Regions from separate parts of the Arenimonas sp. MALMAid1274 genome, predicted to be linked through region 1. Evidence: predicted binding sites of a transcription regulator. Region 1 holds the regulator's gene; the other holds the start of a gene.
What was found. Region 1 encodes sigma-54, which starts transcription at its own class of promoters, with help from an activator protein. Its sites were predicted from a motif close to TGGCACGNGCNTTGC; they were not measured.
Positions count from the first base shown of each region.

Region 1 (4,381 bases):
TCACGCAGGGCGACTCTATACTCCAGGGCAGCCGCCTGCGTGCGGACATGAAGGCCAAGCGCTATCAACTCAAGGATTCGAAAATCCGCCATGCGCCACGCACTTAAGTTCAGCCTCCTGATCTGCGCCCTCGCCGCCGGGCTGGCTTCGGCCAAGTCCTCCGACCGCGAGCAGCCGATGGACATCGATGCCGACAACATGGACGCGTTGCTGAGCGACGACAGCGTGTCCACGCTCACCGGCAACGTACGCATCCGCCAGGGCAGCCTGGAGGTGGACGCCGACAAGGCCGACATCCACCGCAAGGCCGGCGAGATCGACCGCATCGTGCTCACCGGCGGCCCGGCGCGCCTGGCCCAGGTGTCGGACACCGGCGAACCGATGACCGCCACCGCGCGCGAGATCGTCTACACGATGTCCAGCGAGATCATGGTGCTCACCGGCAACGTCGTCGTCGAGCAGCCGCGCGGCAACCTGCGCGGCGAGACGGTGAAGTACGACATCAACACCGGCCGCCTCGACGGCGGCGGCGACGGCAAGCGCGTTTCGATGCGGATCCTGCCCAAGACGACCCCGAAGAACTGATGCTCACCGCGGCGGGGCTGGCCAAGCGTTACAAGTCGCGCGATGTGGTCCGCGACTTCGGGCTGAGCCTGCGGCCGGGCGAGGTGGTGGGCCTGCTGGGCCCCAACGGCGCCGGCAAGACCACCTGCTTCTACATGATCGTGGGCCTGGTGGCGGCCGATGCCGGCCAGATCCTGCTCGACGGCAAGGACATCACCGCGCTGCCCATGCACGAGCGCGCGCGCCGCGGCCTGGGCTACCTGCCCCAGGAAGCCTCGGTGTTCCGCAAGCTCACCGTGGCCGACAACATCGCCGCCGTGCTCGAGCTGCGCCCGGACCTGGACGCCAACGGCCGCGCCCGCGAGCTGTCCGGGCTGATGGAAGAGCTGCAGGTCGGCCACGTCGCCGGCCAGCTGGGCGCGAGCCTGTCGGGCGGCGAACGCCGCCGGGTCGAGATCGCCCGGGCGCTGGCGGCCAATCCCCGCTTCATGCTGCTCGACGAGCCCTTTGCCGGCGTCGACCCCATTTCGGTGGGCGAGATCCAGAAGATCGTGCGCCACCTCAAGCAGCGCGGCATCGGCGTGCTGATCACCGACCACAACGTGCGCGAGACCTTGGGAATCTGCGACCGGGCGTATATCCTCAACGCTGGCACGGTACTTGCTCAGGGTTCGCCCGAGGACGTCCTGGCCAACCCCGACGTGCGGCGTGTCTACCTCGGCGAAGCCTTCCGCCTGTAGCCGCGCCGGCGCCGCCGCCCCCCGCAGAGCGAAATGAAGCCCACCCTCCAGACCCGGCTTGGCCAGCAACTGTCCCTGACGCCCCAGCTGCGCCAGGCGATCCGCTTGCTGCAGCTGTCGTCGGTGGAGCTGGAGACCGAGCTCAACGAGGCGCTGGAAGCCAACCCCCTGCTCGAGCGCGAGGACGAGGCCGAGCCCGGTCCCGAGGGCGATGACAGCTTCATCGCGCCGTCCGACGCCGACAAGGCGCCCGAGGCCGCCCCCGCGGAAGCCGCCTCCGACAGCCCCGACAGCGACGACTACGACCCGGGCGAAGGCCCGGAGTGGTACGAATCCACCGCCGGCGGCCAGGAGCGCCGCGGCAGCGGCGACGACGAGCACGAGGACTTCACCGCCGCCGCCCCCGTCAACCTGCATGACCACCTGCTGTGGCAGCTGCAGCTCAGCCATTTGGGCCCGCGCGACCTGGCCATCGGCCAGGCGGTGATCGAGGCCATCAACGACGACGGCTACCTGCTCGGCCCGATCGAGGACATCCAGGCCGCGCTGGCACCGGAGATCCTGGCCGAGCCCGCCGAGATCGAGACCGTGCTGCGCATCGTCCAGCACTTCGACCCGGTCGGGGCCGGCGCCCGCAGCCTGTCCGAATGCCTGTGCGTGCAGCTGAGCCTGCTCAGCCCCGAGACCCCGGGGCTGGCCCTGGCGCGCGAGGTCTGCCGCAAGCACCTGGACCTGCTGGCCAGGCAGGGTCCGGCCCGCCTGGCCGCCCACCTGGGCCAGCCGGCCGACGAGATGGACGTGGCCGTGGCCCTGCTCAAGTCGCTCGACCCCAAGCCCGGCGCCCAGGTCAGCGCCGGCGAGGCCGAATACATCGCTCCGGACGCCATCGCTTACCGCCAGGGCGGCGTCTGGAAGGTGCAGCTGGCCGCGGGCAGCCAGCCGCGCCTGGGCATCAACCGCCACTATGAAAGCCTGATCGGCAAGGCCAGCCGCGAGGACGACAGCTACCTGCGCAGCCAGCTGCAGGAGGCCCGCTGGCTGATCAAGAGCCTGGAAACCCGCGCCGACACCCTGGTGCGGGTGGCGCGGGCCATCGTGCGCCAGCAGAGCGGCTTCCTGGACCACGGCCACGAGGCCATGCGGCCGCTGACCCTGCGCGAGGTCGCCGAAGAGCTGGACCTGCACGAGTCCACGATTTCCCGCGCCACCACCCGAAAGTACCTGCGCACCCCGCGCGGCACCTTCGAGTTCAAGCACTTCTTCAGCTCGGGCATCGCCACCGACCACGGCGGCTCGGCCTCGGCCACGGCCATCCAGGCCATGCTGCGCAAGCTGATCGACGCCGAGAACCCCCGCGCACCGCTCTCGGACCAGCGCCTGGCCGAGATCCTCAAGGGCGAGGGCATCCCCGTGGCCCGCCGAACCGTGGCAAAATACCGGGAAGCGATGAACATCTCCGCGTCCAACGAACGGCAGCGGCTGGCTTGAGGCCTTCTTCCATGCCCGGTGCCCGGTCGCGCCCCTTCGGCGCATTTCAACCCCTTCTTTACGATGCGGTCACGGCACGTTGCCCTTGACCGTGTTTTGCTGTGCGTGACCCAAACAGGAGGATCGTGATCATGCGGATCGACATCAGCGGCCACCAGATCGACGTCACCCCGGCCCTGCGCGACTATGTGCAGGACAAGTTCGCCCGCGTTGCCCGCCACTACGACCACCACCTCGACGCGCGCGTCATCCTTTCCGTGGACAAGCTCGACCAGAAGGCCGAGGCCACCCTGTCCACGCCGGGCCGCACCCTGTTCGCCGACGCCGTCGCGCCCGACATGTACGCCGCCATCGACCTGCTCTCGGACAAGCTCGACCGCCTGCTGGTGAAGCAGAAGGAAAAGATGACCGACCACCACCGCGGCGAATCGGCCGCCCGCTCCGACAGCTTCGGCTGATAACGGCACGCCCCATGCACCTGCTAGACCTGCTCTCGCCGGCCCGCGTCCGGGCCAACGTCGTCACCAGCGGCAAGAAGCGCCTGCTCGAGCAGCTGGCCGGCGCCCTGGCCGAGGGTGCCGACGGCGAGGGCGAACGTGGCATCTACGACAGCCTCTGCAGCCGCGAGCGCCTGGGCAGTACCGGCCTGGGCCACGGCGTGGCCATCCCGCACGGCCGCAGCCCGCGGCTGGTGTCGGCCACCGGCGCCTTCCTTCGGCTGTCCGAGCCGGTGGACTTCAATGCGCCCGACGCACGGCCGGTGGACCTGGTGTTTGCGCTGGTGGTGCCCGAGACCTACGCCCAGCAGCACCTGATGCTGCTGGCCAACCTGGCCGAGATGTTCGGCGAGGAAGATTTCCGCACAAGGCTGCGACAGGCCCCGGACTCGGCGGCGCTGTATGCGCTGCTGTCGGAGTGGCAGTCGCGGCATCCGGCGGCGGCCTGACATGATCGACCGCCTGCGCGCCCGCGAGCTGTTCCAGGAACTCGGCGAGCGGCTGCAGCTGCGCTGGCTGGCCGGACAGAAGGGCGGCGAGCGCGTGATCGAACGCGGCGAACACCTCTCCCGGCGGCCCTCGCTGGCCGGTTACCTCAACGTCATCCATCCCAACAAGGTGCAGATCGTCGGCTCGGCCGAGCTGGCCTGGCTCGACGGCCTGGACGCGCGCCAGCGCTGGGAAGTGCTGCAGAAGATCATGGACGCGCGCCCACTGGCCATGGTCATCACCCAGGACCAGACCTGCCCCACCGACCTGCGCGACGCCGCCGAAGAATCCGACACGCCCCTGTGGGTGTCGCCGCGCCGCGGCTACGAGCTGCTCAACCTGCTGCAGTACCACGTGGCGCGCTCGCTGGCGCCGCGCATCACGCTGCACGGCGTGTTCATGGAGATCTATTCAATCGGCGTGCTGGTCACCGGCGACTCGGGCCTGGGCAAGAGCGAACTGGCGCTGGAACTCATCAGCCGCGGCCATCGCCTGGTGGCCGACGATGCGCCGGAGTTCACCCAGATCGCGCCCGACGTGCTCGACGGCACCTGCCCCGACCTGCTGCAGGACCTGCTGGAAGTGCGCGGTCTGGGCGTGATG
Region 1 covers NZ_JBMIRR010000022.1:110,625-115,005, reverse strand. The annotation lists gene lptC (LPS export ABC transporter periplasmic protein LptC) at 1-107, shown strand, start outside; gene lptA (lipopolysaccharide transport periplasmic protein LptA) at 91-585, shown strand; gene lptB (LPS export ABC transporter ATP-binding protein) at 585-1,304, shown strand; gene ACOQFR_RS02895 (RNA polymerase factor sigma-54) at 1,338-2,792, shown strand; gene hpf (ribosome hibernation-promoting factor, HPF/YfiA family) at 2,924-3,250, shown strand; gene ACOQFR_RS02885 (PTS sugar transporter subunit IIA) at 3,265-3,738, shown strand; gene hprK (HPr(Ser) kinase/phosphatase) at 3,740-4,381, shown strand, end outside.

Region 2 (4,381 bases), on a different contig from region 1:
TGCTGCCGCAACCAGACCTCGGCCACGCGTGGCGACGTCCGGACCATCTGGAGGCAACCAAACTCCCGCAGACTGCACGTCCCCTCCACCATGGGCGGCGTTTCGCGGTAAGGGAAATGACCTGCGACCTGGAGGTGCTGTTCGGTGTCTTCCCAGCTCGCGAAGTTGTCTTGCTGCGGATCAAACATGACCTCGCGAAGGCCCTCTGCGTGCGCCGCTTTCGGGTCCGCCAGCCAGGCCTCGAACGCCCGCACGTCTTCGCCCACCACCCGCTCGCGCTGTTCCAGGGGAATGTCCCGGTCCGCGAGTGCAAGGGCCGCGAATCCACTGCGACCTTGCGAAGGACGCTCGTCCACCTGCATCGTCGCCAATGCTTCGCGGTCCGCGTCATCCACCGCCAGCCAACGCAGGACGTGCACCGTTAGCAGCGCGGCCGCGAACAGGGCCAGAGGCACCAGCACGATCCACTTCAGTCGCTTTCCCATGCCGTTCCCTGTCGACTCGAGCCTGGATGCTACCGACGCCAATCCGCGCCGACAATAAAAACGGCCCGGGTTTCCCCGGGCCGTCGGCATCCCACGTGTCTCTGGGGGAGGGTCAGATGCCGTAGTACATCTGGTATTCCAGCGGGTGCGTGGCCGCGCGGAACTTGGTCACTTCCTGCATCTTCAGCGCGATGTAGCCGTCGATGAAGTCGTCGCTCATCACGCCGCCGGCCTTGAGGAACTCGCGGTCCTTGTCCAGCGCCTCGAGCGCCTGGTCGAGCGAGTGGCAGACGGTCGGGATGTTCTTCTCTTCTTCCGGCGGCAGGTCGTACAGGTCCTTGTCGCTGGGCGCGCCCGGGTCGATCTTGTTCTTGATGCCGTCCAGGCCGGCCATCATCAGCGCGGTGAAGGTGAGGTAGCCGGAGTTCATCGGATCCGGGAAGCGGATCTCGATGCGGCGCGCCTTCGGGTTGGACACGTACGGGATGCGGCAGGACGCCGAGCGGTTGCGCGCCGAGTAGGCCAGCATCACCGGCGCCTCGAAGCCCGGCACCAGGCGCTTGTAGGAGTTGGTGGTGGAGTTGGCGAAGGCGTTGATGGCGCGCGCGTGCTTGAAGATGCCGCCGATGTACCACAGCGCCATCTGGCTCAGGCCGCCGTAGCCGTCGCCGGTGAACAGGTTGGTGCCGCCCTTGGCCAGGCTCTGGTGCACGTGCATGCCGCTGCCGTTGTCGCCCACCAGCGGCTTGGGCATGAAGGTGGCGGTCTTGCCGTTGCGGAAGGCGACGTTCTTGATGATGTACTTCATCATCATCAGCTCGTCGGCCTTCTTCACCAGCGAGTTGAACTTGGTGCCGATCTCGCACTGGCCGGCGTTGGCCACTTCATGGTGGTGCACTTCCACTTCCTGGCCGGCGGCCACGAGCAGCTTGCACATCTCGGCGCGGATGTCGTGCAGGGTGTCGGTGGGCGCGACCGGGAAGTAGCCGCCCTTCAGGCCCGGACGGTAGCCGCTGTTGCCGCCCTCGTACTTCTTCTTGCTGTTCCAGTGCGCTTCCTCGGAGTCGACCTCGAAGAAGGTGTGGCCCATGTCGTTGGCGAAGCGCACCGAGTCGAAGATGAAGAACTCGGGCTCGGGACCGAAGTAGGCCTGGTCGGCGATGCCGCTGGCCTTGAGGTAGGCCTCGGCGCGCTTGGCGACGCCGCGCGGGCAGCGCGAGTAGCCCTGCATGGTGGCCGGGTCGAGCACGTCGCAGGTCAGGATCAGGGTCGGGTCGGCGGTGAACGGGTCGAGCACGGCGGTGTCCGGGTCCGGCAGCAGCACCATGTCGGACTCGTTGATGCCCTTCCAGCCCGAGATGGACGAGCCGTCGAACATCTTGCCGTCCTCGAACAGCGAGGGCTCGATGATCGACACCGGGAAGGTGACGTGGTGCTGCACGCCGCGCACGTCGGCGAAGCGCAGGTCCACGAACTCGACGTCGTGGTCCTTGATGAGTTTTTCGATGTTGGCGATGGACATGCGGGCAGCTCCGGGAGAGAAGGGATGCCTGAGGGTTGCAAGGGGCGTGCCAGTGGGCTGGCGAGGGTAAGCGGTTGATTAAACGATCTTTTCCCCTAAGCCGGGAGAAGCGCTGCACTGTTGTGGTGCATTCTGTGGCGTGATTTGCGCTGCTTTAGGGATTTGTCTCGGCAACGAGTGAAGAGGAAATAGGAACTAGTGAAGGGCCAAGACCCCGCTCCCACTAGTTACTAGTTCCTAGTTCCCATGTTCCTGGTTCCTCCCCCCCACCCCGTATCATCCCCACCACCCAACCTCCACCGGCCCGCCCTTGAACGACCTGCTCTCCGCCCTCCTGCTCGGCCTCATCGAGGGCGTCACCGAATTCCTGCCCATCTCCAGCACCGGCCACCTGCTGATCGCGCAGCACTGGCTCGGCGCGCGCTCGGATCTGTTCAACATCGCCATCCAGGCCGGCGCCATCCTGGCCATCACCCTGGTCTACCGGCAGCGGCTGTGGCAGCTGACGACGGGGCTGGCCGATCCGGCGCACCGGCTGTATGCGATGAAGATCGCGGCGGCCTTCCTGGTCACGGCTGTGGTGGGCCTGCCGGTGCGGCTGCTGGGCTGGGAGCTGCCCGAGACCGTGACGCCGGTGGCCTGGGCCCTGGTGATCGGCGGCGTGTGGATGCTGGTGGCCGAACGCATCGCCGACCGGCGCCCACCTTCGGACAACCTGACCTGGACCGTCGTGGTCGCCGTGGGTCTGGCGCAGGTGCTGGCCGGCGTGTTCCCGGGCACTTCACGGTCGGCGGCGGCCATCTTCATGGCCCTGCTGCTGGGCATGAACCGCAAGCCGGCCGCGGCCGAATTCGTTTTCCTGGTCGGCATCCCGACCATGTTCGCGGCCACTGGCTACGCGATGATGGAAACCCTCAGCGAGGGCCGCGCCGGCGAGGAAGACTGGGCCAGCCTGGGCATCGCCTTCGCGGCGGCCACGGTGACGGGCTTCGCCACCGTGCGCTGGCTGCTGGGCTACATCTCGCGGCACCGCTTCACGCCCTTCGCCTGGTACCGCATCGGCCTGGGCGCGGCGCTGCTGCTGGGCCTGCCGGCCGGCAGCTGAGGCGGGGCGGCCCTTGCGGCCGACCCCGCATGTTCGCGGTCAGCTGAGCGGATAGCCCAGCCGCACCGCCACCGGCGCCAGCCGCGCGAACTCGGCGCCGAACGCATCCGCGTACTGGCGCCAGTGCCCGGTCGGGAAGCGCATGCCGGTGCCGAACACCGCGGGCAGCGGCTCGGGCAGGCCCAGCGTGTTCTCGATCACGGTGGCCGCCTCGGCCGGCTCCAGGTCCAGTCGGGCCAAGGCCACGCGATCGGGATGGGCATCGCGATGGTCGGCCAGGGCCTCAAAGCCGTGGGCCAGCCAGTCGGCCGCATCGGTGAGCACCGGCGAGACCAGGTAGTTCTGCAGGCTGCCGTGGATGATCCAGTTAAGGAAGGCGTCGCGTGGGTCGGTGACCAGGGCCAGCACCTGGGCACCGCCGAGCGCGGCCAGGGTGTAGCCGTCCAGGTGCGGCAGCCAGTCGACCGTGTTGGCCGGGTCCAGGCCATTGGCCACCAGGGCCTGGGTCCAGCGCTCGGCGGTGCCGGCTTCCGGGTGGCCGGGCGCGTAGCGCAGCAGGCCGAAACCGTCGCCGCTGTTCTGCGCGCCGATGCGGTCCAGGCGCAGGCGCGGGCCAAGGGCTTCCTTGGCGGTGCGCAGCACGAATTCCGCGCGCACGCCGACCGGCGACCACAGCAGGGTGCCGGGGATTTCGCCGGCCGGGGCGCGCTCGGCGCCCTGCGGGGTCGGCGGCGGCAGCGCGCCGGTGATCACGTCCTGCAGCATCTCGCGCCAGCGGGCGGCGGCTTCGGCATGGCGGCCCAGCGCGTCCAGCGCCACGCCGGCCCAGCCCTGCATCGCACGGCGGCGCTCGGGGTCGGTAAGTCCCATCAGGTGGCGGTCCACCCGTTCCAGCGCCAACGCCGGGTCCTTGGCCAGCTCGGCCTGGATCATCACCACGGTGCTGATCTGCAGGCCGGGATCCAGGGCCAGGCCGCGCTCGGCATAGAACTCGGCCAGCGCGGTGTCGCCGCGGGTGCGGTGGTAGTCGGTCAGCAGCTCGAGCGCGCCGACGCTGTCGGGATTGCGGTCGAGCCAGCGGTCCAGCAGCTCCTTGGCGTCTTCCTGCAGCTGGCCGACCAGGTTCAGCCGCACCATCCACAGCAGGTCGTTGCCGGGCGAAAGCTCGAGTGCGCGTTCGATGATGGCGCGCGCCTCGTCGGTGCGGCCCTGCCGGTGCAGCAGGGCCGAGGCCGAACGCAAGGCCGCGACGTGGTCGGGGCGGTGTTC
Region 2 covers NZ_JBMIRR010000026.1:321,621-326,001, forward strand. The annotation lists gene ACOQFR_RS07835 (hypothetical protein) at 1-485, opposite strand, end outside; gene glnA (type I glutamate--ammonia ligase) at 598-2,007, opposite strand; gene ACOQFR_RS07845 (undecaprenyl-diphosphate phosphatase) at 2,318-3,112, shown strand; gene ACOQFR_RS07850 (tetratricopeptide repeat protein) at 3,152-4,381, opposite strand, start outside.
Region 2: glnA (type I glutamate--ammonia ligase) is a predicted target of sigma-54. The motif match lies at 2,045-2,059, and genes of this name have one in related genera.